2 regions of the Castellaniella sp. FW104-7C03 genome follow, and region 1 is predicted to be linked to the other one. Evidence: predicted binding sites of a transcription regulator. Region 1 holds the regulator's gene; the other holds the start of a gene.
The links. Region 1 encodes NrdR, which represses ribonucleotide reductase genes. Its sites were predicted from a motif close to CACNANATNTNGTG; they were not measured.

Region 1 (15,726 bases):
CGAAGGCGTGCGTGTTCAGGCACGTCAGGTGGTAGATCAAGGCATCCTCACGGGTTATTTCTTGTCTACCTACACGGCACGCAAGCTTGGCCTGGCCACCACTGGCAACGCCGGCGGCTCGCATAACCTCAGCCTGCGCTCACGGGCAACTCAGGTGGGCGATGATCTGGCTACCATGCTGCGCAAAATGGGCACAGGCCTTCTGGTTACCGAACTCATCGGTCAAGGCGTCAATTACGTCACAGGTGATTATTCGCGCGGTGCCTTTGGCTATTGGGTGCAAGATGGTGTCATCCAGCATCCTGTGCACGAAATCACCATCGCTGGCAATCTGGCAGAGATGTTCAGGCAGGTGGTGGCAGTGGGCGCCGATGTTCATGTGCGCGGTGCAAAATCCACCGGTTCCATCCTGATCGAACAAATGGCTGTTGCAGGCCAATAAGGCTTACGCAGCTGCAGATACACGGTGTAATATCGCAGGATTACTGCATCTCATAACAAACAGGAGATCTTTCATCATGCAGCGTCGTGCATTTCTCAAAAAGGCCGGGCTGGGTGCTGTTGCCGGTACCGCCACTGTCGCAGTCCCTGCCATCGCGCAGACCACGCCCCAGCTCAACTGGAAGATGACGTCCACGTATTCGTCTGCGACGCCGGCCCTGTTCTCAACCGCGCAGCTGTTCTGCAGCATGGTCAAAGACCTCACCGACGGCAATTTCAATATCCGTCTGTATCCGGTGGGCGAGCTCGTCCCCGGCTTTGGCGTCATGGATGCAGTCGGTAACCGCACCGTCGAGTGCGGCCAGACGGCTTCGTATTACTACTATGGCAAAAACCCGGCGTTTTGCTTTGATACCGCGGTGCCCTTCGGGCTTAACGTGCGCCAGATGAACGCCTGGATGCAAGAGGGCGATGGCCTCAAGCTGATGCGCGAGCTCTTCGCACCCCGTGGCATCGTCAATTTCCCCTTTGGCAACACCGGCACCCAGATGGGCGGCTGGTATCGCAAAGAAATCAAAACGCCCGACGACTTGAAAGGCCTCAAAATGCGCACGGCCGGCTTTGCCGGCGAAGTCCTGTCGCGCATGGGCGTGGTACCTCAGCAAATTGCCACGGGTGATATCTATCCGGCCCTCGAAAAAGGCGCCCTGGATGCGGTCGAATTCGTCGGGCCTGTCGACGACGAGAAACTCGGCTTCCAGAAAGTGGCCAAGTATTACTACTATCCGGGTTGGTGGGAAGGCTCTGCCCAGGTGTCGCTGTACGTCAACGACAAAGCCTATGCCGAACTCCCCAAAAGCTATCAGGCCGCCATTCAGGTAGCCTCACGGGCAGCCGCCAACCACCTGGTTGAGTACTACGACAACAACAATCCGGATGCCTTGCGTCGCCTGATTGCCGGTGGTGCCACACTCAAGAGCTTCCCGCGTGAAGTCATGGACGCTTCCTTCAAAGCCTCTGCTGAGGTGTACAAAGAGTTCTGCGACAAAGACGCGGGCTTCAAGAAAATCTTCGACAACTACATGGCTTTCCGCGATAACGTGGTGCCCTGGTTCCGTGTCGCCGAAGGCTCGTTTGATAATTACCTGGGTGCTGCCCTGGCGCGCCAGAAAAAATAATCTGGCTGGCCAGGCTAAATGCCTGGTCGCAAACCCTCTGGCTGGCGGGTACAAGCTTCGCCACCAGAGGGTTTTTTATTTGCATGGTTTGTGCTGGCACACGCCGCTGTGTACAATGGTGGGATTTTCGTTTGCATTCATCTTTGTACGGGCCACCAGATGTCTTTGCATATATGCACCGTTTTTAGCGGGCATCCTTGCAGGTATCTGGCCAATAAGGCCCAGACAAAAAAGCGAAAATTTTTCATTTCTCTTAATCAGGAACACCATCATGAAGACCTTTGTGGCCAAGCCGCATGAAGTCAAGCGTGACTGGTTTGTGATCGACGCCAAGGGCAAGGTCCTCGGCCGTGTGGCCAGCGAAGTCGCACGCCGTCTGCGTGGCAAGCACAAACCCGAATTCACGCCGCACGTTGATACGGGCGATTACATCGTCGTCATCAATGCTGCCGATATCGTTGTCACCGGCGCCAAGGCGCAAGACAAACGCTACTATCGTCACTCTACGTACCCGGGTGGCATTACCGAAACCAACTTCCAGAAAATGCAACAGCGTTTTCCGGGTCGTGCCCTGCAGAAAGCCGTCAAAGGCATGCTGCCCAAGGGCCCGTTGGGCTACGCCATGGCTAAAAAGCTGAAAGTCTATGCCGGTGCCGAGCACCCGCATACTGCTCAGCAGCCGCAACCCCTGGACTTCTGAGGATAGGCCGCTATGATCGGTAATTGGAATTACGGCACTGGCCGCCGCAAAACTTCGGTGGCACGGGTGTTTCTCAAAAAAGGTACGGGCAAGATCATCGTCAACGGCCTTCCCGTCGACGAATACTTCGCCCGCGAAACCGGCCGCATGGTTGTGCGTCAGCCTCTGGCGCTCACCAACCACCTCGAGTCCTTCGACTTCCACGTCAATGTGCACGGTGGTGGCGAATCCGGCCAGGCAGGTGCAGTGCGTCACGGTATTACCCGCGCCCTGATCGAATATGATGAAACCCTGAAATCCTCGCTCAAACAAGCTGGGTTTGTTACCCGCGACGCCCGCGAAGTCGAGCGTAAAAAGGTTGGTTTCCACAAAGCCCGTCGTCGCAAGCAGTTCAGCAAACGCTGATTTCGCTTTGCAGGCGTCTCTGGCGCCCGGCGATCCCAAAAACCCAGGCCATGTGCCTGGGTTTTTGCTTGGTGGACATGTCATAATTTAAATTGCCTCCGGCACCTGGCGGCGTTTTTGCCGTGTCGCAGGCAGGCTTTCGTTTTTCAGACAGGACATCCGCATGAGCACACACACCACAGCACCCATCAAGGCCGGCATCGTCGGTGGCACCGGTTATACCGGGGTCGAGCTCCTGCGCCTGTTGTCGCAGCATCCCAATGTGCAGTTGCACGCCATTACCTCGCGCAAAGAGTCCGGCATGCCGGTGGCCGATATGTTTCCCAATCTGCGCGGCCATGTCAATTTGTGCTTTCAAACCCCCGAAGAAGCCGCCCTTGATCAGTGTGATGTGGTGTTTTTTGCCACCCCGCATGGTGTGGCCATGGAGCAAGCCCCGGCATTGCTGCAACATGACGTCAAGGTCATCGACCTTGCCGCCGATTTTCGCCTGCAGGATGTCGATACGTTTCAGCAGTGGTACAAAATGCCGCACAGTTGTCCCACGGTACTGCGCGATGCCGTGTACGGCTTGCCCGAGCTCGACCGAGACCGCATCCGCCAGGCGCGCGTCGTGGGCAATCCTGGGTGCTATCCCACAACGGTGTTGCTGGGCCTGGCACCTGTGCTGCAGGCGGGGCACTCGTTGGTGGATGTGAACCACATCATTGCCGATTCCAAGTCCGGGGTTTCAGGCGCCGGCCGCAAAACCCAAGTGGGCTCGCTGTTTTCCGAAGCATCCGATAACTTTGCCGCCTATGGCGTTGCCGGGCACCGGCACCATCCCGAGATCTCCGAGTGCCTTACCCGTATTGCGGGCCAGCCGGTTGGGCTAACCTTTGTGCCGCATCTGGTGCCAATGATCCGCGGGATGTTCTCTACCCTGTATCTGCGCATTTTGCCCGACGCCCTCGAGACGGATTTTCAGGCGCTGTACCAAGAGCGCTACGCCAACGAGCCTTTTGTTGACGTCATGCCAGCCGGCAGCCTGCCTCAGACGCGCTCGGTGCGGGCCTCCAATATGCTGCGCATTGCCGTGCATCGGCCTGCAGGTGGCGACACCCTGGTGGTGCTGGTGGTGCAGGATAATCTGGTCAAGGGGGCTGCAGGCCAGGCCGTGCAAAACATGAACCTCATGTTCAATTTCCCAGAAACCACCGGGCTGCAACAGGTGGCGGTTCTGCCCTAGAGGCCTGTCATGACACCTTATCCTTCTCAAAGGCACGGGATGCGGCACTGGTTTCTGAGGATGCTGAAACTTGGCTTGGCCATGCTGCTTGCGTTTTTGGCAGGCGCTGCGGCCATGCATCTGGGTATGCATGCAGATGACCAAGACCACATGCAAGCGATGCAAACCCAGTTGGCCACTCAGCAGGCTGATCTTAACCAGGCGCGTGCCGATTTGGCTACGGCGCATAACCAGGCGGATGTGCAGGCAGGTACCCAGCGTGCCTTGCAGGATTCCCTGACCAATCTGCAAACGCAGCTGTCTCAGGTACGAGACCAGCTCTCTTTTTACGAACAACTCATCCCACCCGGCCCTGCGGGTACACTGACGATTCGTGCCCTGGATATTCAGCCTGATGGCGAGTTTCTGCGCTATCGGGTGTTGCTCACGCGCAATGCAGAAGCCGGGGCCGAGTCCTTCAAAGGCCGCATGCGCTTTGTGGCCCAGGCCGTGCAACAGGGTAAAATCGTTAAAATAGATCTTAATCCCGCGCAGGCAGAGGGCGGTGACGCCACGCCTGCAGAGCCCGCCGATGCCTTGAGCCTGGTGTTTGATCAGTTTCAGCGCAGTACCGGGGTTCTGCAGATGCCCAGCCAGGTGCAGATACGCTCTGTGCGCCTCGAAATCCTCGAAGGTGACACCGTGCGTGCTACCCAAGATGTTGCTTTAAATCGCACGGGCAATCCCGTGCAGGAGTCCCAGCCATGATGTCCGCAGATCACGTCAATCTCGATGTCCCGCCCAGCCCATTGGTTTTTACAGATGCCGCGGTGGCAAAAGTACGCGAGCTCATGTCCGAAGAAAACAATACCGCCCTCAAGTTGCGCGTGTTTGTGCAGGGGGGTGGCTGTTCCGGGTTTCAGTACGGGTTCACCTTTGACGAAGACATCGCCGAAGACGACACCACCATCGAGCGCGATGGCGTTCAGTTGCTGGTTGATGCCATGAGCTTTCAATACCTGGTGGGATCCGAGATCGATTACAAAGACGATCTCGAAGGCTCGCAATTTGTGATTCGCAACCCCAATGCCAACACCACCTGTGGTTGCGGTTCTTCGTTTGCCCCCTGATTAAACGGGGTACAGACATCCGGCAATGGTGGCCTTGGGCGCACCGGTAACTGCCGGCAGACACGCAGCGTAACCGCATAGGTGTGCGTGGGCCAGCCAGGCAAATGCCAGGGCTTCAACCGATTGCACCGGCACGCCGAGCGCCTGGGTGGTTTCCAGCGAGCAGGGCAGGGCTTGTGCCAACGTGTGCATCAGATGTGTGTTTAGCGCACCACCGCCGCAAACCAGCACCTCTTGGGTGTCTGGCGCGTATTGCTCGATGGCCTGCCTGATTGTTTCTACCGAAAACTGCAACAACGTAGCCTGTACGTCTTTGTCGGTGATTGCCTGCGGTGATGCCTGCAGGTGAGTGCGCAGCCAGGCTAGATTGAAAAGATCACGGCCAGTTGATTTGGGAGGTGGCAGATCAAGCCAGGGTTCTGCCATCAACGATGTCAGCAGCTGTGGGTTGCATTGGCCGCTGGCGGCCCAGGCGCCGTCCTTGTCAAACAAAACGCCCAGGTGCTGCTGGGCCCATGCGTCCATCAGCATATTGGCCGGGCCGGTATCAAAGCCGCGCACTGGCGCACTCAGCACAGTAAGGTTGGCGATACCGCCAAGATTCAGGATCACCCGGCCTGGTTTATTGCCAAACTGCGCTGCATGAAAAGCCGGCACCAAAGGGGCGCCTTGGCCACCCGCCGCCACGTCGCGGCTGCGAAAATCTGCCACCACTGCAATGCCGGTTCGCTCTACCAGGCGTGCAGGCGCATTGATCTGAACGGTGTAGCCGGATTCTGGCGCGTGCCGAACTGTTTGCCCGTGTGCACCAATGGCATGGATGGCAGCGGCCGGCAAGCCTGTATCCTGCAGCAAGGTGACAACGATGCTGGCGTAGCAGTCTGCCAGCGTGTTGGCTGCCTGGGCGGCCCGGGCCAGCTCATCGTGGCCGGTAGTGTTCAGGGCCAGAAGGTTGTCGCGCAGAGTCTCCGGCAAAGGCAGGCTGGCGCTGGCCAGTATCTGCATGCCGGTAACGGAATTTTGTGCGGGATCGGGCGAGGAGGAGATCTGTGCCAGTACACCGTCGATGCCGTCGGTGCTGGTACCTGACATCAGGCCGATATAGTAGCCATCCATCGGCTGGATCATGTTGAATACCCTTGAAGGGCCTGGCAGGCCGGCCCTGGTGCGGGCTGGCTCCAAAAATAACCAGCCCTGGAATAACTAGCGGGAGGCCACCTGGATGCGGCTGTCTTGCAGCTTGGCCAGCATTTGCATCTGGGGCTGATAACGGGCGACCAGTGTCTGGAACGATTTCTTATCGGCGGCTTCGAGGGGGCGGGCGACAGGGAGATCAACTGCCAGAGGATCGACCGGCCGGTTATTGATGCGGAATTCGTAGTGCAGGTGAGGCCCGGTGGCCCAGCCTGTTTGGCCTACGTAGCCGATCAGTTGCCCTTGCTGGATATGGTCGCCTTTTTTGATGCCTTTGGCAAAGCGGCTTTGGTGTGCGTACAGCGTGGAATACGGGCCAAAGTTTTTTAGGATGATGACATTGCCATATCCGTTTTGCTTGCCGATAAAGGCTACCGTGCCATCGGCTGTGGCGTGGATGGGTGTGCCGGAAGCTGCGGCGTAATCCACCCCTTTGTGGCCTGCCCAATGCTTGTGGACGGGATGCATGCGCATCCCGAACCGGGAGCTGATCCGGGTAAATTTGATGGCGGTGCGTAAAAATGCACCCTTTAGGCTGGCACCCGAAAAATCGTAGTAGCTTGCCTGGCCTTGGCCGTTTTTAAACCAGACGGCACTATATGTTTTGCCTTTGTTGATGAACTCGAGTGCGCGGATTTGCCCGGAGCCGACTTCTTCGCCATCGTGCATGTAGGTGTCGTACACCACACGGAAGCGGTCTCCCTTGCGGAGGTCTTTAAGGAAGTCGATGCGGCTGCCGAGAATATCAACCATCTGCAGGGTAACGGCATCCGGCAGCCCGGCGTCGTCGGCAGCGCCAAACAAAGAACTACTGATCTCACCCTCGGCGACCCGGGTTTCCTGTACGGCGGCAGTGGTGCGCTCTTGGGCGGTGAAGTCTCCCTGCTTGTCGGGGCTGATTTCGAGCCAGGCCGACTGAACCCCTGATTTGACGCTGGAGCCTGGGGTGTGTGCATAGCGCAACCACACCATATCGCCTGCGTCGTTGAGTGCTGCCTGCACCGTACGGCCGGGGTACAGCTTGTAGATGGATCGTGCGTTTTTGTCGTGCGTAAGAAACGCCAGCAGGCCGTCTTCGTGGACACCCAGGCGATTAAGCAGGTCGGAGACAGTGTCTCCGCGGCGGATGCGTGTGGATGCCACATAGGGGGCGGCATCGTGTTCATCCAGGGCTCCCATGGGAGGGAGATCCAGCGTTTGCCGGGCCTGGAACACAGGTTCTGGGGGAGCGGAGGGCTTGACGACTGCCAGTGCGGCAGCGGTGAGGAAAAGGCCACCCGCGGCAAACAGCAAACTACGGGTGATATGGCGGTGACGGTGTGTCTGGTGGGCGTCAGGCATCATGGGCAAAAGAGAATTTGGAGGGTCTGTGTGCGAGGCACCGTTATCCTGCTGCAGGCGGTCGCGCAAAAAAAGGTATTGCTGCGGGCCTTGCTGACAGGTAACCCCGGCAAGCAGCTCTGCTAATATGGGCGCTCTTGAGGGTTCGGGTCTTGTTGTGTTGTACAGAAGCTGCGACGGCACGTTATGCTAGCGCATTAATCCCGATTTTTCGAGCATTTTTTTAATTTTTCTGATAAAGCCAGTATCATGTCGTCCCCCAGCGCCCCTGAAGACCCCCAGATTACGCACGATCTGCGTGTGGCTCAGCGCGGCTGCGACGAGCTTCTCGTTGCCTCCGAATTTGCCACCAAGCTTGCGCGCAGTCACGCAACCGGCACACCTTTGCGCATCAAACTTGGGCTTGATCCCACCGCGCCAGATATCCATCTGGGCCATACGGTGGTGCTCAATAAAATGCGCCAGTTACAAGATCTCGGTCATACCGTCATTTTTTTGATCGGTGATTTCACCGCGCAAATTGGTGATCCCAGTGGGCGCAATGCCACCCGGCCGCCGCTTACCCCAGAGCAAATTCAGGAAAACGCCAAAACGTATTATGCCCAGGCCAGCCTGGTACTGGATCCTGCCCGTACCGAGATCCGCTATAACTCCGAGTGGTGTGATGCATTGGGCTCTCGTGGCCTGATCCAGCTGGCTTCGCGTTATACGGTGGCCCGCATGATGGAGCGCGACGATTTCACGCGTCGCTTCAAGGGCGGTGTGCCTATCTCTGTGCACGAATTCCTCTACCCTTTGTTGCAGGGATACGATTCGGTTGCGCTGAAGGCCGACCTCGAACTCGGCGGCACCGACCAAAAGTTCAATCTTCTGGTTGGACGCGAGCTGCAAAAAGAATATGGCCAGGAGCCCCAATGCATCCTCACGATGCCGCTGCTCGAAGGCACTGACGGCGTCGAGAAAATGTCCAAGTCCAAGGGCAATTACATTGGCATCTCCGAGGCGCCAGACTCTATGTTTGGCAAGTTGATGTCTATCTCGGACACCCTGATGTGGCGCTATTTTGAGCTCCTGTCGTTTCGGTCCCTCGAAGACATCGCCGTCCTGCAGGCAGAAATCACGGCGGGACGCAATCCGCGGGACGCCAAGGTTATGCTGGCGCAAGAAATCGTTGATCGCTTCCACGGCACAGGCAAGGGCGCCCAGTCGCTCCAGAACTTCAATGCCCAGTTTCGGGATGGCGCCATCCCCGAGAACCTGCAAGAAATCACGGTGGGCGCTGCGCCTATGGGTATTCTTAAAGTGCTGCGCGAGTCCGGGTTGGCAGCGTCTGCCTCCGAAGCCCAGCGCAACATCCAGCAAGGTGGCGTGCGCATCGATGGCGATCGAATCGAAGACAAATCCTTGCAGCTTCCAGCCGGTACGTATGTCATGCAGGTTGGCAAGCGCAAGTTTGCCCGGGTTACCCTGACCTAGGCTGTTTTTTCCGGAGGGCCCATGAAACTGCACAGTAACTCCTTTCCCGATCAGGGGATCATGCCCGAACGCAATGCTTTTGGGCGCATCGATCCGCAGTCCCATATCGCTCTGGCGGGTAACAATAATCCGCATCTGGCCTGGTCTGACGTGCCCGAAGGGGTGGGCTCGTTTGTGGTGCTGGCAGTCGACCCCGACGTGCCCAGTCGTCCCGATGATGTCAATCAGCCAGGCCGTGAGGTCCCCGCCGATTTGCCGCGCACCGATTTTTATCACTGGGTGCTGGTGGATATTGCACCAGACGTCCGCACCCTGGCTGAAGGCAGTTATGGCGCAGGTATTACACCTCGTGGCAAGGCGGGGCCCCTGGCCCTGGATAACACCCGGCAGGGGCTCAATGGCTATACCCAGTGGTTTGCTGCCGATCGCGACATGAACGGCGACTACTTCGGCTACGACGGCCCGTGCCCACCCTGGAACGACGCGCTGGTGCACCGGTATGTGTTTACGGTCTATGCCCTGGATATTGCCGAACTCCCAATCTCCGGGCGCTTCGGCGGTGCAGAAGTCCTGGCCGCCATGCAGGGCCATATCCTGGATCAGGCATCGATCACCGGAACCTACACGCTCAATCCTCGCCTGCATGCGCTGTAAGCGGCGTGCTTCGCGCTAGAATGATTTGATTTCCTGCACGTGCTTGCGCGCAGGCCCCTTTTATTCCTCGTCTCCAGGATCATTCATGTTTGTCCGCTCCCGCACCCTTGACCAGGCTGATCCCGCTATCTGGGCTGCCATTCAACAAGAAAATGTCCGCCAAGAACAGCACATCGAACTCATCGCATCCGAAAACTACGCCAGCCCCGCAGTCATGCAGGCACAGGGCACCCAGCTTACCAACAAGTACGCTGAAGGCTACCCCGGCAAGCGGTACTACGGCGGTTGCGAATTTGTCGACGTGGTCGAGCAACTGGCCATCGATCGGGTGAAAGAGATCTTTGGCGCCGAATGCGCCAACGTGCAGCCCAACTCAGGCTCGCAGGCCAATCAGGGTGTCTACATGGCGGTGCTCAAGCCCGGTGATACGGTGCTGGGCATGAGCCTGGCAGAGGGTGGTCACCTTACCCACGGGTCGCCTGTCAACGCATCAGGAAAGCTTTACGATTTCCACTCCTATGGCCTGGATGCCAACGAGGTTCTGGACTACGACAAGCTCGAAGAACTCGCTCGCACGCTCAAACCCAAGCTGATTGTTGGGGGCGCTTCTGCCTACGCCTTGCGCATTGATTTCGAACGCATGGCCCGCATCGCGCACGATAATGGTGCCCTGTTCATGGTGGATATCGCCCACTACGCCGGCCTGGTGGCTGGTGGGGTGTATCCCAATCCCGTGCCACATGCCGATTTTGTCACCACCACCACCCACAAATCGCTGCGTGGGCCGCGGGGTGGCGTCATTCTGATGAAATCCGAGTTCGAAAAAATCATCAATTCGGCAATCTTCCCGGGTATCCAGGGCGGGCCGCTGATGCACGTGATTGCAGCCAAGGCAGTCGCCTTTGGCGAAGCCCTGCAACCCGAGTTCAAGGCTTATGCCGCCCAGGTGGCTACCAACGCACAGGTATTGGCAAACACGCTGGTCAAGCGTGGCCTGCGGATTGTGTCCGGGCGCACTGAAAGCCATGTCATGCTGGTTGATCTCCGTGCCAAGGGCATCACCGGCAAGCTGGCCGAGGCAGTCTTGGGCGAAGCACACATCACGGTCAATAAAAACGCCATCCCCAACGACCCCGAAAAGCCTTTTGTCACTAGTGGCATTCGCCTGGGTACCCCGGCCATGACCACTCGTGGTTTCAAAGAAGCCGAAGCCGAGCTTACCGGTAACCTGATTGCCGATGTGCTGGACAATCCTCAGGATGCCGAGAACATCGCTCGAGTGCGTGGGCGGGTTCACGAGCTCACCACCCGATTACCTGTGTACCGCTAAAACAGGACGGGCGCCGAAAGGCGCCCGAAACGCCCATGAAGTGCCCGTTTTGCAGCTGCGCTGACACCCAGGTGGTAGATTCGCGAGTCTCCGAAGAAGGCGACACCATTCGTCGCCGGCGGCGCTGCACTGCCTGTGATCGGCGTTTCACCACCTACGAGCGCGTCGATCTCATGATGCCGGCCGTTGTTAAGCGCAATGGCACCCGGGCTGACTTTGACCCATCAAAATTGCACGCCAGCATGGCGCTGGCGTTGCGCAAGCGGCCTGTCAGTGCGCTGGCGCTGGACGCAGCCGTCGTGCGTATCCAAGAAAAACTTCTCACCAGCGGCAAGCGCGAGGTCCCATCCGACCACATCGGCGAGCTTGTCATGGCCGAGCTCCGGCAGCTCGACCAAGTGGCCTATGTGCGGTTTGCATCCGTGTACCGCAGCTTCGAAGACATCCGTGAGTTCGTCCATACGATCGATGAATTCAAGGGACACGACCATGGCCCCAGCTGATTCGTCCGGCCAGTACACCGAAGATCACCGTTGGATGCGCCGTGCACTGACGGTCGCCGAGCAGGCCTTGTTTGTCAGCCATCCTAATCCTCGGGTGGGGTGTGTACTGGTGCGCGACGGCCATTGGCTGGTCGAAGGCAGCACCCAGCAGGCAGGCGGACGCCACGCCGAGGCACAAGCCCTTTGGCTGGCCCAACAGCAAAACATCGATGTGCGCGGTGCCACCGCGTATGTCACCCTCGAGCCCTGCAGCCATCAGGGGCGTACGCCGCCCTGTGCGGATGCGCTGGTGGCTGCTGGCATCTCGCGCGTTGTGGTGGGGATGCAGGATCCCAATCCTCAGGTGGCCGGACAGGGGATTGCACACCTGCAGGCCGCGGGCGTCGCCGTACAAACAGGCCTGTTGGCCGAAGAAGTACTGGCGCAAAATCCGGGGTTTTGTGCCCGCATGACGCGGGGCACACCCTGGGTGTGGCTGAAATCCGCCGCCTCATTCGATGGCCGTACGGCACTGGCCGATGGACGATCTCAGTGGATCACCGGTGATGTGGCCCGCGCAGATGGCCATTGCTGGCGTGCACGCGCCGGCATGGTGCTTACCGGCATTGGCACAGTACTGGCAGACAATCCGCTGCTGGATGTCCGGGCTGTATCTACGCCCCGCCAGCCTGTGCGGGCGGTGCTCGACACCCAGTTCATCATCTCCGAGCAAGCCCGTTTGTTCAACGGCGATCCCGTTTGGGTATTCACTGCCCGCGCAGACGCGGGCAAGGCGGCGCGCCTGGCCAGCCGTAATGTACGGGTGATCGTCTTGCCCACGGCCCCAAATGGCGGGCTAGACCTTGCCGCCCTGTTTCGCTGGGCTGGTAATAACGAAATCAATGAAGTCCATGTCGAAGCCGGCGCCCGGCTGCAGGGCGCGCTGGTGGCCGGTGGGCATGTCGACGAGTGGGTGGCGTATATGGCGCCCAGCGTGGTGGGCGATGGCCAAAGCCTGGCCGCGTTGCCAGAGCCACTGACGTCTCTGGATCATGCCTACCGGTTTCAGTTTCTCGATGCCCAACCCATGGGTGCCGATTTGCGCCTTAGATTGCGCCATCCCGGCCACTGGCAGGCACTGCGCCTGGCCTGCGGCCTGACAGATCGCCCGGCCTGAGCCCCGGTCAACCTCAATTCTCTCGTGGATCAGACATCATGTTTACAGGTATTGTTGCTGCGCTTGGTCGTATTACTGAAGTTCGCCCGCTAGGAGACTCCGAAACCGCCGGTGTCCGTCTTGTGGTTGAAGCCGGCAACCTGCCTTTGCAACGTGCCCGGTTGGGCGATTCAATCGCAATACAGGGTGCCTGCATGACAGTGGTTGCCCTGCATGAAGGTGCTTTCGAGGTGGATGTCTCGCGCGAGAGCCTGGCGCGCACGTGTGGCCTGGATGCTGAAGGTGAAGTCAATCTCGAGCACGCCCTGCGCCTGGGCGACAGCCTGGACGGCCATCTGGTATCCGGGCATGTCGATGGCGTGGGCAAGGTTACCCGGCTGGATCCCGTCGGAGAATCGATTGAATTTCGTCTGCTGGTGCCGGCGCATTTGTCGCAATATGTGGCTTACAAGGGCTCGCTAACTGTTAACGGCGTAAGCCTTACGGTGAACCAGGTGATCGATGACGAGCAGGGTGCGGAGGTTTCGATCAACCTGATCCCGCACACCTTGCAAATGACCACCTTGCGGCTACTTGAGGTGGGCAGCCTGGTCAATCTGGAGATCGACATGCTGGCCCGGTACGTTGAGCGCATGGTGGGCCATATGCAACACCCCAGCGCCCCGCACTAAGCAAGGCGCTTATTGCCCCAGGCTTTCGCGTTCCATCACCAGGTACTGGCCAAAGGCATTGAGGCGGTTGGCTTCGTTAAAGGCTGGGTAGTCCTTGAACCGGCTCCAGTCGGTGTTTTTGTAGGCGGTTTCAAAGTCGGTCATGTTTTCAACCGCGTCGCCCATGGTTTTGCGCAAGTACAGCAGGTAATTGCGGGTAAGTTGCATGTCCTTGACCGTGTCCGTAGATGCCATGCCATGGCCGGGGATCACCATCACGGGGTTCAAGTCCAGCATGCGATCCATGGCTTTCAGCCAGGCTTTGCTGTCTGCGTCACTCACGTAGGGAATCCGTCCCGAGAAATACAGATCACCGGAAAACAGCACACGGTCGTTCTCGACGTACAGCATGATGTCGCCCGACGAGTGTGCACCGGCCATGTTGATCAGCTGAAATTTCACGTCGCCCATCTCAAACTGGATGGTGTCGCCGTGGGCGAAATCCAGCCAGCGATCTGCCGGAGTGAGGACAGTTTGCTCGTTTACCCAGGGCGAGAGGTCGGCGCGGCGCTGTGCCAGGCGCTCTTGGGTTTCACCTTCGTCGGCCAGGATGGCCTGCCCGCTTTCGTGCGCCCAGATCTCGACCCCCGCGGCTTTAAAGGCCTGTAAGCCGTAGTAGTGGTCGGCATGATAGTGGCTGACGATGACGTGTTTTACTGGTTGGTCGGTCACCTTGGCGATAGCATCCAGCATGGCCTGTCCCAGGGCCGGCGTGCCCAGCGAATCAAATGCCACCACACCATCCGGGGTGATCACAAACCCGGCGTTGGACATGAACGCTTTGTTTGCCCGTGTGGCCATGCCGCTGACGCCCTGGAAGTAATAGACATGCTCGCTGGCCTTGATGGGGGTGAGGGAGATGGTTTCGCTGGCCGCGCGGGCTGGGCCCGCTGCCAGAAAGCCGATGCTGCTTGTGATCAGGAGAGCGATGTACAAAAACCGTGTCATGTTGCGTGCCTTTAGGTGTTACAGCGTGCTGGCTGGGGTTTGCCCGTTATTCCATTTTTGGCTAATTTCATGCATGATCATGTCATATGTTTATATAAACACACAAGAGACGTCCTGTTTCCTTGGGGGAGATCACGATGAATATCCGTATTCCTGTATTGGCTGCGTCCGTTGTATTACTCAGCAGTCCTGTGCTGGCCAACGACCTCACCTACACCAGCCAAACCCTCACCCCTGAGGCCGCCATGCAGGTGGTGCAAGGGGCCATGAAATCCTGCCGCGATAGTGGTTATCAGGTTACCGTTGCGGTCACCGATCGCACCGGTGTGCCCATTGCCCTGATGCGTGATCGCTATGCGGGTGCACACACCACCGAAGCCGCCACGCGCAAAGCTTATACCGCAGCCAACTTTCGCATGGATACTGTCGACCTGGCTCAATCCACTGATGCTGGGCAGCCGACCTCGGGTATTCGCTTTGTTGGCCAGTTGCTGGCACTGGGGGGTGGCTTGCCCATCCAGGCAGCTGGTGCTGTGGTGGGTGGGGTTGGGGTGTCAGGTGCGCCTGGCGGCGACCTCGATCGCGCTTGCGCGCAAGCAGGTATCGATGTGATTCAGGATGATCTGGATTTTTGATTTAGATCAATGCTTAAAGGCAAATTTACTTTACGTCAAGCCTGAATTTGGGGTAATTTCCCTGATTTATTGCGTTTAATTATTAGCTTATTCTCAAATGATATATCGTCATTAAGTGGAGAATAGCGTGACGCGTCGTCAGGACACAAGATCGGTGCCGCTGGGCCGCCTGCAAAAGGCACCTGAGAATTTCGTGCCCTCCGATCTCGCTACGGAAATCAGCCGCAAGGGTCTGGATGACGCTCGGCGAGGTTTTCTCAAACGCAGTTTCATGGCTGCCGCCGCCGGTTTTGCCAGCGTGCCGGCGCTGGCCCACGCTGCCAGCGCCGCCCAAGGGGATCCCATGATCCTCGAGCCACGCCCCTGGAGTACCCAACTGGGTAACCCGGTGGCCTACCAACCCTATGGTCAGCCCTCACCCTACGAGGCCAATTTGCAGCGCCGGCAGTCGCCTGGCCTGACACAAACCGATCAGGCCTCGGTGGCCTTTGCGCCGCTCCAGGGTTTTTTTGGCATCATCACCCCGTCGGGGCTGCACTTCGAGCGGCATCACCAGGGCTGGGTCAATGTTGATCCCGAACAGCATCGCCTGATGATCAATGGCATGGTCAAGGAAGCCAAGGTGTACACCATGGACGACCTGATGCGCTTGCCGGCGGTGTCGCGCATGCATTTCATCGAGTGCGGTGCCAACACGGGCATGGAGTGGGGCAACAGC
Region 2 (15,726 bases), on a different contig from region 1:
GATCCTTGATGTCGTGGATGCCTTCCTTGAAGTGTGCTGTCTGGAATGCCGGGCGCGGATCACGGCCTGGTTTTTCCAGTTCGGCAAAAATATCGCGGACGGTGGGCAGGCCGAATTGTTCGCTAGTGAAATCAGCCGGAGACAAACCCTTGAGTGATTGTGCCTGACCCATCAGCTCGGAGACCGGTTTACCGGCCTTAAGCACGATCTGCTCGACCACCGGGTAGGCTTCGGGGTGCACAGCCGAGGCATCCAGCGGATTGTCCGACCCGGGGATGCGTAAAAAGCCAGCGGCCTGCTCGAATGCCTTGTCGCCAAAGCGGGGAACTTCACGCAAGGCCTGCCGGTTGCTGAATGCGCCATGGGTTTCACGCCACTGGACAATATTGCGTGCCAGGCCAGAATTCAGGCCTGATACCCGTGTCAACAACGGGGCAGAGGCGGTGTTGACATCCACGCCCACCGCATTCACGCAGTCTTCAACCACAGCATCCAGCGAGTGAGCCAATGCGCGCTGATTGACGTCGTGCTGGTATTGGCCTACTCCGATGGCCTTGGGCTCGATTTTTACCAGTTCAGCCAAGGGATCTTGCAGGCGGCGGGCAATCGATACAGCGCCTCGCAGGCTGACGTCCAGTTCGGGAAACTCGTGCGCCGCCAGTTCGGAGGCCGAATACACCGACGCACCTGCTTCGGAGACCACCACACGGTCAAAAGAAAGCTCGGGGTGGCGCTCCAGCAAGGTGGCCACCAGCCGCTCGGTCTCGCGTGAGGCCGTGCCATTGCCGATGGCGATCAAAGGGATCTGATGGCGGCGGATCAGCGTTGCCAGTGTGTTCAGGCTGCCCTCGACATCCCGGCGCGGCTCAAACGGATAGATGGTAGCGGTATCCAGCAGCTTGCCGGTGCTGTCGATGAGGGCTACCTTCACGCCGGTACGGATGCCGGGATCCAGGCCCAGCACCGCCTTGGGGCCGGCCGGTGCGGCCAGCAGCAGGTCTTTCAGATTGGCTGCAAAGACTCGAATGGCCTCGGCTTCTGCCGCTTCTCTTAGCTGCCCGATCAGTTCTGCTTCAAAGGTGGTCAGCAGTTTGACCCGCCACGTCCAGCGGCAGACTTCGGCCAGCCAGTGCTCGCGCGCAGTGGCCCGGGTATCGAAGCGGGCGTCCAGCGCCAGCAACTCGGCGATGCGTACCACGCAGGGGTGGGGTACCAGGGCATCGCGTTCGGGATCCAGCCCCAGATGCAGATCCAGCACGCCTTGCTGGCGTCCGCGCAGCAAGGCCAGGATCCGGTGCGAGGGTAGGGTGCGCAGGGTTTCACTGAAATCAAACCAGTCGCGAAATTTTTCACCTTCCTGCTCTTTGCCGGCCACCACCTTGGCGTACAGCCGGCCGGTGTTCCAGAGTTCCGCGCGCAGGGCCTCCAGCACCACGGCCTGCTCGGCAAAACGCTCGGCAAGGATATCCCGGGCGCCATTCAGGGTGGCTTTGATGTCTGCAAACCCTGCGTCTGCGTTGATAAATGCGGCTGCTGCCGTTTCAGGGTCTGCGTCGGCGGTAACCAGCAGCTGTTCTGCCAAGGGTTCCAGCCCTGCTTCGCGGGCGATCTGTGCCCGTGTCCTGCGTTTGGGTTTATAGGGGGCGTACAGGTCTTCCAGTCGCTGCTTGCTGTCGGCAGCCAGAATTGCGTCGTGCAATGCCGGGTCCAGCTTGCCTTGCTGCTCGATGGACTGCAGGATGGACAGCCGGCGGCTTTCAAGCTCGCGGATATACAGCAGGCGCACTTCAAGCTGGCGCAATACGGTGTCATCCAGCCCGCCGGTGGCTTCTTTACGATAACGAGCAATAAAGGGCACCGTGGCCCCGGCGTCCAGCAGGTCAACCGCAGCGGCCACCTGTGCGGGGCGGGCGCCCAGCTCTGCGGTCAGCAGACGCAAAATGCGGGCAGGGTCGACTTGGTCGGTAGAGGGAAGGGCAGCAGTGGACATCCGGACGTCCTAAAATAAAGGCTATCAAGCGGCGCATTTTGCCATACTGTGGCATAAACCCCGAATCCCTCCAGCGTATCATTGGACCAACGGTTCCTTGTATCACTGGCTTAACGCCTGTTCTCCTCGCTCATGTCCTCCCCAGATCTTTCAAAGGTATTTGGCCCGGATGGCCCCCTGGCCAGTCAATTGCCAGCCTACACGCCGCGCCCGGCGCAGTTGGCCCTGTCCGACGCCATCCAGACAACCCTCGAGGCGGGCGACGTACTGATCGCAGAAGCCGGCACCGGAACCGGTAAAACCTGGGCATATTTGGTGCCCGCGTTCCTGTCGGGGGATAAGGTGCTGGTGTCCACCGGTACCCGGACACTGCAGGATCAGCTGTTTCGCCGGGATATTCCGCGCTTGCGGGCCGCTTTGTCGATGTCGGTGGATGTGGCTTTGCTCAAGGGGCGCAGCAATTATGTTTGTCACTACCATCTCGAGCGTCTCGAACAGGATGATCGCGGGTTGAAATCCCGGGATGAAATCGGCTTGCTACGGCAAATCCGCCAGTTTGCGCAGGTAACAGACACTGGCGACAAAGCGGATTTGCCTGCTGTCCCGGAAACCGCCGACATCTGGAATCGCGTCACCTCCACCCGTGAAAACTGCCTGGGGCAAGACTGCCCGTTTGTGCGCGAGTGCTTTTTACTCAAGGCCCGGCGCCATGCCCAGGAAGCTGATGTGGTGGTAGTCAACCACGCTTTGTTTATGGCGGATCTGGCCCTGCGCGAAGAAGGCATCGCTGATCTCCTGCCTGAAACACGCCTGGTGGTATTTGACGAGGCCCATCAACTGCCAGAAACCGCTACCCGTTTTTTGGGTCAAAGTGTGTCCTTGCATCAAATTCTGGATTGCGCGCGGCAAACCGAGGCAGCCGGGCTGGCGCACGCCCGCGAGGCCATGCGCTGGTCTGAGCACTGCCAGGCGCTGGATGCGGCCGCCAAAGCGTTTCGTCTGATCAGTGCCCCTGTCAGCAAGATGCCGGGTAGCCGCGCCACCTTCGAGCAAATCCCAGATGCGGATGCATTTGATGCGGCCCTGCAAGATTTGGGCAAAGCGCTGGATGTGGTAACCGAAGCCCTGGGCACGCAAGAAGAGCGCCATCCGGATCTCGCCGCCGCAGCCCGGGTGGCACGCACCCTGCGGGCGCGCTTGCTGCAATGGACCCAGCCGGCACGTGGCGAGCCCGAGCCCGCGGATCATGCGGCCGTACGCTGGATTGAGCACAGCCTGCATTCGGTGCGCTTGCATCGGGCACCCTTGTCGGTGGCCCGTATTTTCTCTGGGTTTCGCAAGCCGCAACAGGCCTGGGTGTTAACGTCCGCCACCTTGTCGGTACGCGGCAATTTCAGCCACTTCCAGCACCAGCTGGGGCTGCATGATGCGCATACGGAACACTGGGAATCGCCTTTCGATTATCCGGCGCAAGGCTTGCTGTATGTGCCGCAAAACCTGCCATGGCCCAATGATCCCGGGTATATCGACGCATTTGCAAGATCCTTGCTTCCCCTGGTGGATGCATGCGCGGGTGGGGTGCTGGTGTTGTGCACCACCTTGCGGGCCGTCGATCGCGTTGCCGACTTTCTCCTGCGCGAGATGCTGTCGTCCGACCGGCCGGTGATGCGCCAGGGAGAGGCCACCCGTGGTGTGCTGCTGGAGCGGTTTCGCTCTGCCGGCAATGCCGTGCTGGTGGGTAGCACCAGCTTCTGGGAGGGTATTGATGTACCAGGAGACGCGCTTACCCTGGTGGCCATCGACAAATTGCCATTTGCTCCCCCGGATGATCCTGTGCTGGAGGCGCGTTTAAACGCTTGCCGAACTGAGGGTGGAAACCCCTTTATGGAATATCAGTTGCCGCAAGCGGCCTTGTTGCTGAAGCAGGGGGCAGGGCGCCTGATCCGGTCGGAGCTGGATTGGGGAGTGCTGATGGTGGGAGATGGCCGGCTGGTGGATAAGCCGTATGGCCGTCTGTTGTGGCAGGGCCTGCCACCGTTTGCCCGTACCCGGGACCCCTCCGTGGCCGCTGGTTTCATGGCCCGGCCACCTCTGTTAAGTAACGCCACAGTGTCCGCCGTGGGGGTACCCGACACTCCCACGGCGGACACGGCTACTGTGGGCGATTAAGCAAGGCTTATCGCCTATCGCCTGCAGCCTATAGCCAGTTGACGGGGTTCCAGTAGTTTTTGGGCTCGTCCAGGCCTTGCTTGTAATATTTGCTGTCGGGGAAGTTTTTATCCAGTACCCGTTTGGCGTCGTCGGCAAGGTTGGGCAGGTTCAGCTTCTGGTAGCTGAGCATCATCAGATAGAGTGCTTTCTCGACGACCGGGGCGCCTTCAAAATCGGTGACCACGGTTTGCGCCCGGTTGGCGGCGGCCACATAGGCCCCACGCTCGTAGTAGTACTGGGCCACATGCACTTCGTTTTCGGCAATGGTGTTCACCAGCCAGGCGGCCCGCAGGCGTGCGTCCGGTGTGTAGCGGCTATCGGGGTAGCGCTTGATGAGCTCGTTGAACGCTTCGTAGGACTCGCGCAAACCTTTTGGATCGCGCTCGCTTGGATCCTGACGCGTAATATTGGACAAAATCGCGCTGGGAGGTGTGAAGGTGATCATGCCCTTGAGGTACAGCATGTAGTCGGTACCCGGGTGATTGGGGTATTGCTGCATGAAGCGGTCGATGGCCGCCTTGGCCTGATCAGGCTCTTCGTCTTTCCAGTTGACATAGGCCTGGTCAATCAGTGCCTGCTGGGCATACAAGCCAAAGGGATAGCGGGCCTCGAGTGCTTCGAGGTTTTTGCGGGCATCTGACCAGTTGCCCGAGCTCATGTCAGAGCGGGCCTGGCTGTACAGGCGTTCTGCGCTCCAGCCTGCCGTGGGGTCGATCTTGCCCGACGTGGAACTGCACGCTGCCAGCAGCGCCAGGCACAGGCCGGCAAGCGCCAGCCGAGCAACAGAAGACATGGATTTCATTGAAACGAGTGCATGCACGGCCACGGGGCATCCTTGATCAAGGTGTTAGCATTGTCGGCAGATTATATGATTTGTCGCCATGTCTGACACAGAGTTTGCCTCCGACGACGTCGATTCCGACGAACCCGAACACTTTACCCTGCCCTTGCAGGCACTGCCAGATCGTCTGGACAAGGTGCTGGCGGGTCTGCTGCCGCAACATTCACGCAATCGTTTGCAGACATGGATCGAACAAGGCCATGTGCAGGTGGATGGCGTGGTTGGCAAGATTCGCACGCGTGTGGGCCCTGGTGCCCACATACAGGTGTGGCCGCAGCAGGCGCCCGAAGACCTCGCCTTTACTCCCGAGCCCGTCGATTTCCTGGTGGTGGCAGAGTCTGCACAGTGGATTGTGGTCAATAAGCCGGCCGGTCTGGTGACGCATCCTGGCGCCGGCAACTGGCACGGTACCTTGCTAAATGGCCTTTTGTACCGGTATCCGGAGCTCCTTCAGGTGGCTCGGGCCGGTATTGTGCACCGGCTGGACAAAGATACCTCGGGCCTGCTGGTGGTGGCGCGGACAGCCATCGCCCAAACCGCGCTGGTGCGTCAGTTGCAGGCACGCACGGTCAAGCGCGAATACCGCGCGCTGGTGCATGGTGCGGTGCTCCAGTCGGGACGGGTGGACGCGCCCATTGGCCGGGATTCGCGTGTACCCGTGCGCATGAGTGCCGACAGGCCGATCGCGCCCAAGGTTGCGGTTACGCATTATCAGGTGCGGGCCAGCGGGCAGTGCGAACAGCAGCCCGTCACAGAAATCATTTGCCATCTTGAAACCGGGCGCACGCACCAGATTCGTGTCCATCTGTCGTGGCTGAAGCATCCTTTGCTGGGTGATACCTTATACGGTGGCCGTGGCTTGGGCGGCGCCCAGCGCCAGATGCTGCATGCGCAGGCGCTGAGCTTCCAGGATCCGCTGACTGCCCAGTGGCAGGCCTTCACAGCCGAGCTGCCGGCCGATTTCGAATCGGTGCGCGAGCAGATTGATTGGGGGGCGGGTGCATGAGCAAACTGCGGGCATGGGCCCCGGGGGTGCATGGAGTCAGTGGAGCACCGTGGTCAGGGGTGCAGTATTTCTCTACCGCGCGCACGGGCGGTGTCAGTGAAGCGCCCTGGGACAGCCTGAACCTGGGCTTGCATGTGCACGACGATCCGTCTGCAGTGCAGGAAAACCGGGCTCGTCTGCAGGTGGCCTTGCCTGGGTCCGTCCAGTGGCTTAATCAGGTGCATGGCACGGAGGTCTGGTGCGCCTCTGTCCCCAACACTGCAAATCCCCCGGCAGCGGTTCAACTTGTGTCGGCATTGGGTCCTTGCGCCGATGCGGCAATTACCCGTGAGCGTGGTCTTCCATTAGCCATCCTGACGGCTGACTGCCTGCCTGTTGTGCTGGCCGATGCCGATGGCACCGTACTGGGCGTGGCACATGCAGGCTGGCGTGGTCTGGTGGCGGGTGTGCTCGAAAACACCCTGGCGGCAATGCACCGACAGGCGCCCGATGCACATGGCTGGCATGCCTGGTTGGGCCCCGCCATCGGCCCCCGCGCATTCGAGGTGGGCCCCGAAGTCCGTGAGGCGTTTTTGCAAGTGGATCCGCAGCTTGCACAGTGTTTTATGCCGTCCGTGCGGCCCGGCCACTGGTTGGCTGATCTTGCGGGCCTGGCCAGTGCGCGGCTGCAATGCGCGGGCGTCGCACACATCGAAGCCAGCGGCGAATGCACCTATCAGCAGACAGATCGGTATTTTTCGTATCGGCGGCAGAAACAGACGGGGCGCCAGGCCACCATTGCCTGGCTGGTATGATCATTGCATTGGCAGCGATGAGGATGGGCCCAGACGGCTTGATGCTCGCGGATTACCCCGATTGACGGCCTGATCCAGCCTGTCAGAATGATTGAAAGCAACATCAAGAAGCACGGCTTCACTTTGCGGGGGATGTCATGGCAATTACCGATTCATCACAGCAGACCAACCCGCATGCTGCTGTCGATCATCTCGCCGCCATTCAGGCTGATTTCCTGCAATCCTGGCAGTCGCTTCTTCAAACCACGGCCCAGGGCAAGCTTGTGCCGCCCACTGATCGCCGGTTTTCGTCCGATGCCTGGGCCAACGATCCCCAAGCCCTGTTTTCTGCGCATGCCTACCTGATTCTTACGCGCGCCTTGCAGCAACTGGCGGCATCTGCTGATGTTGCAGACTCCGCCCGTGAGCGCCTGCAGTTCTCAATCATGCAATGGGCCGAGGCCGCCGCGCCCTCCAATTTTCTGGCCAGCAATCCCGATGCCCGGCAGGCCTTGTTGCGTACCGGCGGAGACTCCCTTCAGCGGGGGCTGGCCAACCTGCTGCACGATCTTCATCGCCGGCGTATTACGCAAACTGACGAAACCGCGTTTGTGCCTGGCCAGAACCTGGCCATTACACCCGGCTCGGTGGTGTACCAAAATGCCCTGATGCAAATCATTCAGTACCAGCCACAGTGCGCTCAGGTACACCGGCGGCCCTTGCTGATGGTGCCCCCGTGCATCAATAAATACTACATTCTCGATCTCCAGCCGGCCAACTCGCTGGTGCGCCATGCGCTGCAGGCGGGGTTTCAGGTGTACATGGTTTCCTGGCGCAATCCGCGGCCCGACGACACCGACGGCATCGATACCATGACCTGGGACAACTACATCGAAGACGGAGTCCTGAAAGCCATCCAGGTGGTGTGCGACATCAGCCGTCAGCCGCAAATCAACGCCCTGGGTTTTTGCGTAGGAGGCACGCTGCTGTCCACTGCGCTGGCGGTTGCGCGGGCGCGCGGGCAAGATCCGGTGGCGGCACTTACCTTGCTCACCACATTTCTCGATTTTCGGGAAACCGGCATCCTTGATGTGTTTGTCGATGAATGGCATGCGCGTACCCGAGACCAGCAACTGGGCGCAGGCGGGCTCATGTCAGCCCGAGAGCTCTCCACCACTTTTTCATTTCTGCGCCCCTCCGAGCTCGTCTGGAACTACGTCAACGCCAACTACCTGATGGGCGAGTCTCCGCGCGCTTTCGATTTGCTGGCCTGGAACGCCGACGGCACCAACTTGCCAGGCCCGTTCTTTACCTGGTATTTCCGCAATACCTACCTCGAAAACCGGCTCAAGACAGGCCAATTGCCTGTGTGTGGCCAGTTGGTCGATTTTCGTACGCTGGATATGCCAAGCTATTTATATGCCTCGCGTGATGATCACATTGTGCCGTGGGGCTCTGCTTACGCCTCCACGCTGTTGCTGCGTGGGCCGTTGCGCTTTGTCCTCGGAGAATCCGGTCATATTGCCGGCGTCGTCAACCCTCCAGAGCGCGGTCGGCGTGGCTACTGGACGTCCGATGTCGATGTCTTGCCCAGCGCTCCCACCGAGTGGCTTGAGTCCGCCACACATGCCAAAGGCAGCTGGTGGCCCGATTGGCTGCAGTGGCTGGCTGGGCACTCGGGGCCGATGCGGCGTGCGCCGGTTCGGCTTGGCAATCAACGCTATCCAATCCTAGAGCCCGCACCCGGGCACTATGTCACAGTCAGAGCAGACTAAAAAGGAGAATCCCATGAGCGGAAAACTGGCTTACGTCACCGGAGGTATGGGCGGTATCGGCACCTCGATCTGCCAGCGCCTGGCCAAAGAGGGCTTTACCGTCGTTGCAGGTTGTGGCCCCAGCCGTGATTTCGAAAAATGGCTTCATCAACAATCGGCCCTTGGGTACAAATTTAATGCCTCTGTGGGCAATGTCTCCGACTGGGACTCCACCGTCCAGGCCTTTATCAAGATCAAAGAGCAGTTTGGTCCTGTGGATGTGCTGGTCAATAACGCCGGGATTACCCGCGATGGCGTATTTCGCAAGATGACTCAAGACGACTGGCGTGCCGTCATCAACACCAACCTCAACAGCCTGTTCAACGTCACCAAGCAAGTGATCGACGACATGGTGGATCGCCAGTGGGGCCGTATTATCAATATCAGTTCCGTGAATGGCCAAAAGGGGCAATTTGGGCAAACCAACTACTCCACAGCCAAAGCAGGTATTCATGGCTTTACGATGGCATTGGCCCAGGAAGTCGCCAGTAAGGGAGTTACTGTCAATACGGTCTCACCCGGTTATATTGGTACGGATATGGTGCGTGCCATTCGTCCGGATGTCCTCGAGAAAATCGTTGCCACGATTCCTGTCAAACGTTTGGGCACCCCAGAGGAAATCGGATCGATTGTTGCCTGGTTATCGTCTGACGATGCCGGATTTGCAACAGGTGCCGATTTCTCCCTAAACGGCGGCCTGCACATGGGTTAAACAAATGCCACAAAACAAGTCTTCCAAACCTGCCGAGCGATTAATCAAGAAATACCCCAATCGCCGGCTCTACGATACGCAAACCAGTGCGTACATCACCCTGTCTGACATCAAGCAACTGGTGCTCGATCACGCAGTCTTTCGCGTGGTTGACGCCAAAAGCGGGGATGATCTCACCCGCAGCATTTTGCTGCAGATCATCCTCGAAGAAGAGTCGGGCGGGGTGCCGATGTTCTCGGCCACCGCTCTGGCGCAAATCATCCGGTTTTACGGGCACGCAATGCAAGGTGTCATGGGCACGTTCCTCGAGAAAAACATCCAGGTGCTCATGGATATCCAGGATCGCATGACTGATCAGTCACAGGATGTATATCAGCAGCATTTTGGCCCTGAGGCCTGGGCCCAGCTGATGAACCTGCAAACCCCAGCCTTGCAAAACATGATGAACAGCTACCTTGAACAAAGCCGCAATGTGTTTGTTCAGATGCAGGATCAAATGCAGGATCAAACCCGCAACCTGTTCACCGGTTTCCCGTTTCCAGGGCAACCACCCGCAGATTCAAAAAAGAAACCCTAAAGATCCTGTGATGGCACGATAGGCGTTGCCAGGATGGCCAGCGCCTGATTTGCCAGCCAAAAAAATTATTTTGCAAGCCCCTTTCGTGCTTGCATATACTCCGTTTTTTGATGTTAAATAACGAGAATCATTCTCTTTACTATCTTCCTTTTCATCACTACGGAGTCTTTTATATGGTTGGCAAGTTGCTCATCGCGTTGGCAGGTCTGGGTATGGCTACATCGGCAATCGCTGCCGAGTACCCCATTGGCGAACCCAAGGAAATCCATGGTCTTGAAGTGGCCGCAGTGTATCTGCAGCCCGTCGAGATGCAACCTGACAGCATGATGCGTGCCGCCAAAGATTCCGACGTTCACCTTGAGGCCGACATTCATGCGACGGCCGACAACAAAAATGGCTTGCCCGAAGGTGCATGGGCTCCGTATCTCAATATTCAGTACGTACTCCAGAAGCAGGGCAGCGACAAAATCCAGAAGGGCGACCTGATGCCCATGGTGGCCAATGATGGTCCCCATTATGGTGACAACGTCAAGCTTGAGGGCCCCGGGAAATACAAGCTCACTTTTATTATCGGCTCACCCGAAACTGCGCCCAGCAATCATTTTGGCCGCCATGTCGATAAAGAAACCGGTGTGGCGCCGTGGTTTAAAACCTTCGAAGTGAAGTACGACTTTGTCTTTGCCGGAACGGGCAAGAAGGGTGGGTACTGAGATGCGTAGCCGTTGGATGGCGATAGGTCTGGCACTGCTGGTGGCCTGCCTGGCACCGTTGTCTGCTGCACGGGCCGAGGTGCCAGCCTATACCCTGACATTCAAGTCTGATGGTACATTTCAGCCCTCAAAGCTGGAAGTTCCCGCTGGGCGTTTCAAAATCATTTTGGTCAATGAAAGCACCCAGGCCGTCGAGTTTGAAAGTCTGCCCCTGCGCAAAGAGAAAGTGCTTGGGCCGGGGGTCACCTCGTTTGTGGTTTTAAACCTTTCCCGGCCAGGCGAATATCCGTTTTTTGATGACTTTCATCCGCAGGTGAAAGGCACCCTGATCGTTCTTCCCAAACCTTGAATCCCCCGTCAGGATCAGTCTCATGGAACAAGTAGCCTTCATCGTCTGGCGCGAAAGCGTCGAAGCTCTGCTGGTGATTGGTATTTTGTATGCCTGGCTGAAGGCCTCACCCGAAGGGCGTCGCGGCTTGCCCTGGCTGTGGGGCGGGGTGGGGGCAGGTTTGCTGCTTGCCATGGCGCTGGCACTGGTCCTGCTGGGGCTGGCATCCTGGTTGTCGGATATCGGCCAGGAGTGGTTCCAGACGTTGATGGCTCTGGTGGCTTGTGGGTTGGTTGTGCAAATGGTGGTCTGGATGCGCCGCTATGGTCGTGGCCTCAAACGGGCGCTTGAGTCCGGTGCCTCAGAGCAGCTGGATCAAAACCACTGGTGGGGCCTGCTGGTACTGGTGATGATTGCCGTTGCACGCGAGGGCAGTGAAACCGTGGTGTTTTTATATGGCACCATTTTGTCATCGCAACAGGCCGGGCAAGTGGTATCAATGGCACTGGCGGGGTTGGCGGGGTTTCTCGTTGCGTTATTCACCTTCTGGCTCCTGCAGCTGGGTGGGCGCATCATCACTTGGCGACGGTTTTTCAAGATCACCGAGATTCTGTTGTTGCTGCTGGCCGGTGCTTTGCTGGTGTCTGCCACCGATCGCCTGATTTCCCTTGGCGTGCTACCCACCTTGATCGATCCTGTCTGGGATAGCAGCGCCTGGCTGACAACCGATAGTGTGCTTGGCAAGGTGTTGGCCGACTTCGCCGGTTATCGGGCATATCCGGCGCTGTCTCAGGTACTTGTCCTGGGTGTGTACTGGGTGGGTGTATTGGCATTGTTGCGTCGCTCGACGCCTGCGCCAACACGGCGTGCCAGCCACGCATCAGTCGCGGCGTCATCCTGATGTTTTACGCGGGGCAGGTGTTGGTCTGGCGCCGGGGGCGCGCAGTGCGCCGTGAACTGCAGCGCACGGGAGTGACATGCTAGAGGCTGCTTCCGGGGGGTACGGCTGGCGCACGCGCGTGGCCAGGGTAGGTGATTTTCTGCGTGATCACCAACGGGCCATCCGCATCATGCAGTGGATCATTGTGGGTGTTTATCTGGCCTTGCTGATTGTGCCGGCTGTATTGCCGTTGCCTGATCGCACTGCCTCTGTCTTCAACAATCTGACTATCGTTGCCCAGTTTGCCTTTTGGGGCGTCTGGTGGCCGTTTGTGCTGATTTCCATCCCCTTGCTGGGGCGCGCCTGGTGTGGGCTGTTTTGTCCCGAAGGTACACTCACCGAGTGGGCCAGCCGGCATGGGCGGGGTGGTGCCATCCCCCGTTGGATGCGCTGGGGCGGGTGGCCCTTTGTGGCCTTCAGCCTCACCACCATTTATGGTCAGCTGGTCAGCGTTTATCAATACCCTTGGGCGGTGGCGGCCATCCTGGGGGGATCAACCATTGCGGCGATGATTGTGGGCTATCTGTACGGGCGCAACAAACGCGTCTGGTGCAAATACCTGTGCCCGGTCAATGGTGTCTTCAATGCATTGGCAAAACTGGCGCCCTGGTATTACCGGGTGGACGCCGAGGCCTGGCGTGCCCCTGTGCGGCGTACCGAAACCATCAACTGTGCACCGCTTTTGCCTCTGCGCCATATGCAGGGTGCGGCCGAGTGTCACATGTGCGGGCGCTGCAGCGATTATCGGGGTGCAATCACGCTGTCACCCCGGTCACCTGAAGTCGAAATCGTCCATATCGCTGAAGGCAGCGGCTGGCAAACCATGCTGATTGTATTTGGCATGATGGGCTTGGCCGTGGGTGCTTTCTTATGGAGCGCCAGCCCCTGGTTTGTCACGCTCAAGCAGGGCGCGGCCACCTGGCTGGTCAACCGGGACATCTATTGGCCGCTCGTGGATAACGCGCCCTGGTTTCTGCTCACTCACTACCCTGAGGTCAACGACAGTTTCAGCTGGCTCGATGGAGCTGTCATTTTGGTGTTTATCTTTGGTGCAGCGCTGGTGGTGGGGGGCGCCATTTTTGCGGGCCTGATGATGGCAAGCCGCTGCTTGCCTGTCTGTCAGCGGCCCGGTGTGCGCAATGCCGTGGGCCAACTGATGCGTAGCCGCCTGGAGGGCGTGCATAAGCTGGCACAAGGGCTGATCCCCTTGGCTGGCATCGGCGTGTTTCTGGGCCTGTCAGCCACCACACTGACCTTGCTGCAGCACGAGGGCGTACCCACCTGGTGGGCCAATCCCTTGCGGTTTACCTTGCTGGGCCTGGCGTTGGCCTGGAGCCTGCGACTTGTCTGGCGTATGGCCGGATTGCGTACCCGGCAGTTGGGGCGTCGCCTGGGCGTAGTGGCTTCCGTAGCCGCAGGCCTGCTGCCTTTTCTATGGTCCTGGTGGCTGTTTTTTGTACTCTGGTAAACGTTTTTATTGACGCCACGCCACCTTAGAAGTCAAGATAACCTTTGTCTTGGCTGCGTTTTTTCAGGGCTGCCAAACTGAAACGTTTGGAAATAAAAAATTTGCTGCACCATCGTGTCTGCAAAGCCTTATCCCATCTTGCTTTTCATGTTTTTGGCTCCTTTTGCGTGTCTTTGAGACAATTTTTGAAGCACAACATCTGGTGTGTTTCGTGTAGGATATACACAAGATTTGGTGTCGCGTAGGCGTGCCTGACATCAACTTTCTTTATCCACCATACAAAAGAAGACTACTCCCATGATCAAGACCGTTATCAAGCGTGATGGACGCAAAGAGCCATTCATTCCGTCAAAATTAAACGGCTGGGGTGAATGGGGTGCTACCTCGCTGGGTGACCGCGTCGACTGGTCATCCGTGGTGCTCGAAACAGTCACCAACATGCCCGAGGAGTGCTCATCCGAGTTCCTCCAGATACAACTGATTCGCCACTGCCTCGACGCCGATACCTGGTCGTATAACCGCATGGCAGGCCGGCTATATGCAGCGCTTGCACAAAAAGAGCTCAAAGACGTCTGTGACGGTGCTTTCCCCACGGTACTCACGCTGCACCGGCGCCTGCAAAAACTTGGCTACATGGAGCTCCTCGACTACTCCGAAGAAGAATACTTCCAGGTCGAGGGCATGATCGATCACACACGTGATTTCGAATACGCCCACTATCAGATCCATACGCATCGCTCCAAGTACGCCATCTCCGATCGCGTCAAGGGCATACACTACGAAACTCCGCAGTTTGTTTATATGCGCATGGCCATGGCGCTGGCAGTCAATCAGCCCCGCGAGCGTCGTATGCGTGACGTGGCCAAGTTTTACGAGCATCTCTCCAAAAACCGCATCAACGCCCCCACGCCCAATCACATCAATCTGGGTACGCCGCTGCGTGGGTACGCCAGTTGCTGCCTGTATGCGTCGGGCGACTCCGCCCGCTCGATTGCTGTCGGCAATCACATTGCCAACACCATGACATACATGAGTGCGGGTATTGGTTCCTACCTGCAAACGCGCTCTGTCAATGATCCCGTCCGGGGGGGCGTCATCCGTCACCAGGGCAAGCTGCCTTATCTGCGTGCGGTAGTGGCCGAGATCAAGGCCAATCTGCAAAATGGCCGTGGTGGTGCCTGCACCAGTTATTTCTCTATCTTCGACCCTGAAGTCGATACCTTGCTGCGCCTGAAAAACCCCATGTCCACCGAAGATCGCAAGATCCGCGGGATGGATTATTCGTGGGGTGGCAACCGGTTCTTTGCCCGCAAGGTGGCGCGCAACGAAGACGTCTTCCTGTTTAACTGTCATACGGCGCCCGATCTTTACGATGCGCTCTACAGCGATGACGAGGCCCGTTTCGAGGCCCTCTACACCAAATACGAGCAAGACCCCACCTTCAAGAAGCAAACCGTCAATGCACGCGAGCTCCTGATCACCGCAATCAACGAATGGAACGAGACCGGACGCATCTACGAACACAACATCTATGAGATGAACCGCCACACGCCGTTCAAGAACACCATTTACAGCTCTAATCTGTGTTCCGAGATTGCACTGCCCACGGCACCGTACAACCACATTACCGAGCTCTATCAAACCACGGATATCTCCTTTGTCGAGTTTGCCGATGCCGACGGCCATATGCACACTTTGCAGCCTGGCACCGGTGCGGTAGATACTCAGCGCGGTTCGGTGTACCTCGAAGACCTCGTGGCGGGCGATGTGCTGTCAGATGGCCGCGTCATTGCGCGCATCGAGCGCCGTTCGTCTCCCGAGGTTGCCACCTGCAACCTGGCGGGTATCGTCGTCTCCAACATCGAGTCCGATGAGCAATACGAAGAAGTCGCCTATTACGCCTTGTTGATGATCGACAAATGCATTCACCTGGCCGACTACGAGCTCCCGCACGTGGGGGTAACCTCCAAGGCGCGTCTGAATGCGGGTGTGGGCATGCTGGGTGTGGCGCACCTGATGGCCAAAAACCACAAGCGCTACACCGAGCCCGAGGGCAAGCAGTTCATTCACTGGATTGCCGAGCGACATTATTATCATTTGGTACGGGCCAGCCTGCAGCTGGGCCGCGAACTAGGCAATGCGCCCTGGATGCACAAAACCAAATGGCCGGACGGCTGGCTGCCCACCGACACCTACAATCGCAACATCGACAAGATTGCCGATTTCAAAAATCACTACAACTGGGAAGCCCTGCGTGCTGAAATCATCGCCAACGGAGGGATCCGCAACTCGGTGGTGGCAGCGCACATGCCCACAGAAACCTCGGCCAACTCGTCTGGCACCACCAACGGTGTGT

Region 2: the regulator NrdR is predicted to act here: its motif matches at 13,562-13,575, upstream of ABS758_RS02445 (ribonucleoside-diphosphate reductase subunit alpha).

What each region holds. Positions count from the first base shown of each region.
Region 1 covers NZ_JBELOK010000008.1:146,574-162,299, forward strand. The annotation lists gene pmbA (metalloprotease PmbA) at 1-442, shown strand, start outside; gene ABS758_RS11140 (TRAP transporter substrate-binding protein) at 519-1,619, shown strand; gene rplM (50S ribosomal protein L13) at 1,891-2,319, shown strand; gene rpsI (30S ribosomal protein S9) at 2,332-2,724, shown strand; gene argC (N-acetyl-gamma-glutamyl-phosphate reductase) at 2,888-3,952, shown strand; gene ABS758_RS11160 (DUF6776 family protein) at 4,013-4,699, shown strand; gene erpA (iron-sulfur cluster insertion protein ErpA) at 4,699-5,061, shown strand; gene ABS758_RS11170 (anhydro-N-acetylmuramic acid kinase) at 5,062-6,189, opposite strand; gene ABS758_RS11175 (M23 family metallopeptidase) at 6,265-7,779, opposite strand; gene tyrS (tyrosine--tRNA ligase) at 7,846-9,072, shown strand; gene ABS758_RS11185 (YbhB/YbcL family Raf kinase inhibitor-like protein) at 9,094-9,726, shown strand; gene glyA (serine hydroxymethyltransferase) at 9,812-11,056, shown strand; gene nrdR (transcriptional regulator NrdR) at 11,092-11,559, shown strand; gene ribD (bifunctional diaminohydroxyphosphoribosylaminopyrimidine deaminase/5-amino-6-(5-phosphoribosylamino)uracil reductase RibD) at 11,546-12,715, shown strand; gene ABS758_RS11205 (riboflavin synthase) at 12,754-13,386, shown strand; gene ABS758_RS11210 (MBL fold metallo-hydrolase) at 13,396-14,373, opposite strand; gene ABS758_RS11215 (GlcG/HbpS family heme-binding protein) at 14,511-15,008, shown strand; gene soxC (sulfite dehydrogenase) at 15,136-15,726, shown strand, end outside.
Region 2 covers NZ_JBELOK010000002.1:102,763-118,488, reverse strand. The annotation lists gene ABS758_RS02505 (Tex family protein) at 1-1,990, opposite strand, end outside; gene yoaA (DNA repair helicase YoaA) at 2,123-4,159, shown strand; gene ABS758_RS02495 (outer membrane protein assembly factor BamD) at 4,188-5,003, opposite strand; gene ABS758_RS02490 (RluA family pseudouridine synthase) at 5,083-6,048, shown strand; gene pgeF (peptidoglycan editing factor PgeF) at 6,045-6,842, shown strand; gene ABS758_RS02480 (PHA/PHB synthase family protein) at 6,980-8,596, shown strand; gene phbB (acetoacetyl-CoA reductase) at 8,610-9,347, shown strand; gene phaR (polyhydroxyalkanoate synthesis repressor PhaR) at 9,352-9,924, shown strand; gene ABS758_RS02465 (iron transporter) at 10,098-10,634, shown strand; gene ABS758_RS02460 (cupredoxin domain-containing protein) at 10,636-10,983, shown strand; gene ABS758_RS02455 (FTR1 family iron permease) at 11,006-11,863, shown strand; gene ABS758_RS02450 (4Fe-4S binding protein) at 11,940-13,370, shown strand; gene ABS758_RS02445 (ribonucleoside-diphosphate reductase subunit alpha) at 13,668-15,726, shown strand, end outside.